Regions from separate parts of the Pararhizobium sp. O133 genome, predicted to be linked through region 1. Evidence: predicted binding sites of a transcription regulator. Region 1 holds the regulator's gene; the other holds the start of a gene.

Region 1 (2,406 bases):
ATTGATTCTGGGAACATGGCGCTTGCGCCTGCCGCAGTCGCGCGGGGTTCGCATCGCGCTCGGCAGCATACTCATTATCGGTGGCTGCCTTGGCTTTCTGCCTGTGCTCGGCTTCTGGATGGTGCCGCTGGGTTTCATCGTCCTCTCGCATGATCTTGCCTTCGTGCGCCGCCAGCGGCGACGGCTATCGGTTTGGTGGGCTCGCAGGCGCCAAACCTCAACCTGAACGAATGCACTATTTGTCCACGTCAAACGCCCCGCCTGATCGGGCAGGGCGGGGCTGCAAAGCACGTGCCAACGTTTATCGATCCGTACCAGTCTGCGGCGTCGGATCCTTGTCGGTCGGCGCAGTCTGCATCTGCTCACCATTCGTCGGCGTGTTGTCCACGGTACCCTGGTTGGCGGGCGCTGCCTGATCCTCGGCAGGGGCAACCTGCTGCGTCTGGGTCGCCCCGTCATTGTCGGTCGCTTCACCAAACATCTCCACCCCGGCCCAGGCGATGGCAGCCAAAAGCAGACCGCCGATCAACACCATCAACACCGGACGCCCAAGAAGACCCTGCCGCGCCTCGATACCGGTTACCCGGACCGTCCGGTTGGTATCCTTCGTCGAGACGCGATCGCCGCGTTCGTCCACATAGCCTGCCATGTCTGCCTCCTGTGTGCGGGCGATGCGCACCGCCCATTGTCGCTAGGATGTTCCTGCAACGGTCGCGACACGGCAAAAGTTCCCAAAAAGAAGCCCAAGACTGGTGAGTCTCGCGCGCAACAGCCCGCCGGCTTCATCGCCCGCGCCGAATATTGTTGGAAACATTCAAATATTTTGAGGGGGCTTGCGGAACACATATGGAACATATAGTGTTCGTTCTTGCTTTGTTTCTCGACTTTGGAGTGATCGTTCATGCTGACTCGCAAGCAACAGGAATTGCTTCTGTTCATTCACGAAAGAATGAAGGAATCCGGCGTGCCTCCATCCTTTGATGAAATGAAGGATGCTCTGGATCTCGCCTCGAAATCCGGCATCCACCGACTGATCACGGCGCTTGAGGAACGGGGCTTCATCCGCCGCCTGCCCAATCGCGCACGCGCACTGGAGGTCATCAAGCTGCCGGAAGCCTATTCGCCAAGCCTCCAGCCCAAGCGCGGCTTTTCGCCCAGTGTTATCCAGGGCAGCCTCGGCGCCTCCGCCGAAAAGCCGGCGCCTGCCAAACCTGTCGCGGCCAACAGCGATAGCGTGACGGTCCCGGTCATGGGGCGGATCGCCGCCGGCGTGCCGATCTCCGCCATCCAGAACAACACGCACGATATTTCCGTACCGATGGAAATGGTCGGGGTGGGGGATCATTACGCGCTGGAGGTCCGAGGCGATTCGATGATCGAGGCCGGCATCCTCGACGGGGACACGGTCATCATCCGCAACACCAATACCGCCAGCCCCGGCGAAATCATCGTGGCGCTCGTCGATGACGAGGAGGCGACCCTGAAGCGCTTCCGGCGCAAGGGCGCTTCCATCGCACTCGAAGCCGCCAATCCGGCCTACGAGACCCGGATATTCGGTCCCGACCGGGTGAAGATCCAGGGCAAGTTGGTGGGCCTCATTCGCCGCTATCACTGATCAGGGCAAGCTTCGACGCATTTCGGTTCACTCGCTTCAAGCAGCCGCGACGTCGGTTGGACGGTCTGGCAGGAGGTCAGGTGCACTGAGCCTTATGGGAAATGATTTGCGCGGGTTTGTGTACGACGGCTTTCGTGGTGGAGAGGCTTCTGTGGAGAATGTTCGGAAAACATCATGTCGGAAAATGAACGCGGCCGTTTTTTCGGAATTATTCTCTTGCGGTTTGTCTAGGATCATTCTAAACCGCCGCCACGGTTCGATTATTCGAGCTTGAGAGGCCTCGTGGCGGAGTGGTGACGCAGAGGACTGCAAATCCTTGTACCCCGGTTCAATTCCGGGCGAGGCCTCCAAAATTTTCCACGTAAATATAATCGGTCGGTCGTATTTACCGATTGTTTATTCTGAGCAATCGTTTCAGGTGTTCTGAAACGATGCGTCACGTGCGGCTCCACCAATTTTGACGCCATCTTCGTGGCTACGGCCGTTCTCATGACCGCAAAACGTTTCTCCAATTCCGACCGGAGTCGAAGATTGAGACATACGTTTCCATTGCCCGCCCCAAGGCGGGGTAGTCAAAGGATGAAACGATCCGATGGTCTGAGCGGACCGTATCAGCTCAATGATAATAGAAGCAGGCGCAGTCGGCCTGGCTGTCGTCCGGCGCGCTCCAGACGCGAACGGCGAGCTTCTTGGCAGTGCCGGTTTCATCCAGCCTCAGGCCGAGCAGGGATGTAGCGGCAAGCTTCGGATTGACGGCATCGATCTCGACAATGGTGCCGACCTGATGGACG
Region 2 (2,406 bases), 270 kb from region 1:
GATCCAGTTCAGCGCATCGCGCCAGTCCGTCATGCGTATCGGCGTTCCATGCGTTCCGGTCTGAAACACGACCAGGCGCGTCGGATAGCCCGCCGCCTTGAGGCCACGATAGAATTTGACCTGGCCGATGGCGGCATAGACGTTGTCGGCGCCGCCATGGCTGAAGAAGACCGGCAGCTTGCGCTTGTAGGCCGCGCTGTCCTTGAACTGCGGGTCGGAGGGGCCACCCATGATCATCATGCCCTTCAGCGCCGCGGACGCTGCCGGATCGCGCGCAATTCCCCAACAGACGATGCTTCCCATCGACGCACAGGACAGCACGATCGGCCGGCCCGGCGACTGCGCCTGCGCGTAACCGATCAGCGCGGCGATATCGGCGACGCCGGCATCATCGAACGAGCGGACGCTTGCGGAATAATAGACGCCGCCATTGCCGACGGCGAGGTTCTTCAGCCGGTTGAAATTGCCGCCGAAGATCCAGTCGTTGGCGCCAAGACGCCGGTCGCCGCCCCGGCCGTGAATGAAGATGACGGTGAAGGCAGCGCCCCTCTCCCGGCCGACGCGGACGACATCGACACTGCGCCCGCCGGCTTCGACGGTTTCGAAGGACTGTTCATTCTTCACACCGAGCGAAACATAGGGGCGCGTCACCTTGCGCTCGGGGATCTCGTCGCGGCCGTGCAGATCGCGCATCTTGTCATAGTCGATCACCAGATAGTCGCCATTATCGCCGGTTTCGAGCACCGTACCATAGGAGAACAGTTCGTCCTTGAACGGCTTCAACGGGGCGGCCGCGACCGGACCGGACAGGATGGCCGCCAGGATCAGCACCGGAAGGGTCCGAAATATCAAATGAGCTGTGGACAGGTGCATTCTCGATGTTCCTCTTTTGATCCAAGCCTTGCCATCGGACCTTCCGCAACGCAACAGTTGGGTTTATTGAAGGCTTGATCGGCGCATCTGCAGGCACAAGAATGACCACCGGTCGCTCCGACGCCCATATTCTGGCAGAATGAGTCTGGCAGAAATTGGCCGATTCGCGCAGATATTCATGTGGCCCTGTCCCATATCGACCGGGCCGCCACACGGAAAGTACCCTGAACAGACTATGACCGACAGCGACGATCTCTTTTCAGCCTTGCCCCTGGTGCCCAAGCCTGCGACCGAGCCCGTGGTGCCCAAGCCGATCACAGCGCCTGTCGCGGCGCTCGTTGCCGAACAGCGCAGTGGCGCGTCGACAACGCTGAAGGCGGATACCGGCGATTATAATGCCTCGGCGATCGAGGTGCTCGAAGGGCTGGAGCCGGTGCGCCGTCGTCCCGGCATGTATATCGGCGGCACCGACGAAAAGGCGCTGCATCACCTGTTTGCCGAAGTCATCGACAACTCGATGGACGAGGCCGTCGCTGGCCACGCCAATTTCATCGACGTCCATCTCGACGCCGAAGGCTACCTGTCCGTCACCGATAATGGCCGCGGCATCCCGGTCGAGAACCATCCGAAATTCCCCGGCAAATCGACGCTCGAAGTCATCATGACCATCCTGCATGCGGGCGGCAAGTTCGACAGCAAGGTCTATGAGACCTCCGGCGGTTTGCACGGCGTCGGCGTTTCGGTCGTCAACGCTCTTTCGGATGTGTTGGAAGTCGAAGTCGCGCGTAACCGAAAACTCTATCGCCAGCGTTTTTCGCGCGGTATTCCGCAGGGCGGGCTCGAGGAACTGGGCGACGTCCAGAACCGGCGCGGCACGAAGGTCAAGTTCCATCCGGACCCGGACATTTTCGGCGCGCACATGAAGTTCGAGCCGGCACGCCTGTTCCGGATGGCGCGCTCCAAGGCCTATCTGTTCGGCGGCGTCGAGATTCGCTGGTCCTGCGATCCCTCGTTGGTCGAGGGAACGGACACGCCGGAAAAGGCGGTGTTTCATTTCCCCGGCGGTCTCAAGGACTATCTCCAGGCAACGATGGGCAAGGAATTCACCGTCACGCGCGAAATCTTCGCCGGCAAGACGGAAAAGACCGGCGGCCATGGGGCGCTCGAATGGGCCGTCACCTGGTATGGCGGCGACAGCGTCGTGCATTCCTATTGCAACACCATTCCGACACCGGAAGGCGGCACGCATGAGGCGGGTCTGCGCATCGCGCTGACCAAGGGCCTCAAGGCCTATGCGGAACTGACCCAGAACAAGCGGGCGGCGATCGTCACCACCGAAGACGTGATGATCTCGGCGGCCGGCATGCTGTCGGTCTTCATCCGCGAGCCGGAATTCGTCGGCCAGACCAAGGACAAGCTGGCGACCGTCGAAGCGCAGCGCATCGTCGAGAACGCGCTGCGCGATCCCTTCGACCACTTCCTCGCCGACAATCCGGGCGAAGCGCAGAAACTGCTGGAATGGGTGATCGAGCG

What was found. Region 1 encodes LexA, which represses DNA repair genes until DNA is damaged. Its sites were predicted from a motif close to TGTTCNNNNTGTGTTCNG; they were not measured.
Region 2: a site for LexA is predicted at 880-897, ahead of parE (DNA topoisomerase IV subunit B). Genes of this name have one in related genera too.

What each region holds. Positions count from the first base shown of each region.
Region 1 is NZ_CP196426.1:2,858,056-2,860,461, forward strand. It holds gene ACST81_RS13690 (hypothetical protein) at 1-226, shown strand, start outside; gene ACST81_RS13695 (hypothetical protein) at 302-649, opposite strand; gene lexA (transcriptional repressor LexA) at 902-1,615, shown strand; tRNA gene ACST81_RS13705 (tRNA-Cys) at 1,892-1,965, shown strand; gene ACST81_RS13710 (hypothetical protein) at 2,232-2,406, opposite strand, start outside.
Region 2 is NZ_CP196426.1:3,123,058-3,125,463, forward strand. It holds gene ACST81_RS14890 (alpha/beta hydrolase) at 1-873, opposite strand, end outside; gene parE (DNA topoisomerase IV subunit B) at 1,109-2,406, shown strand, end outside.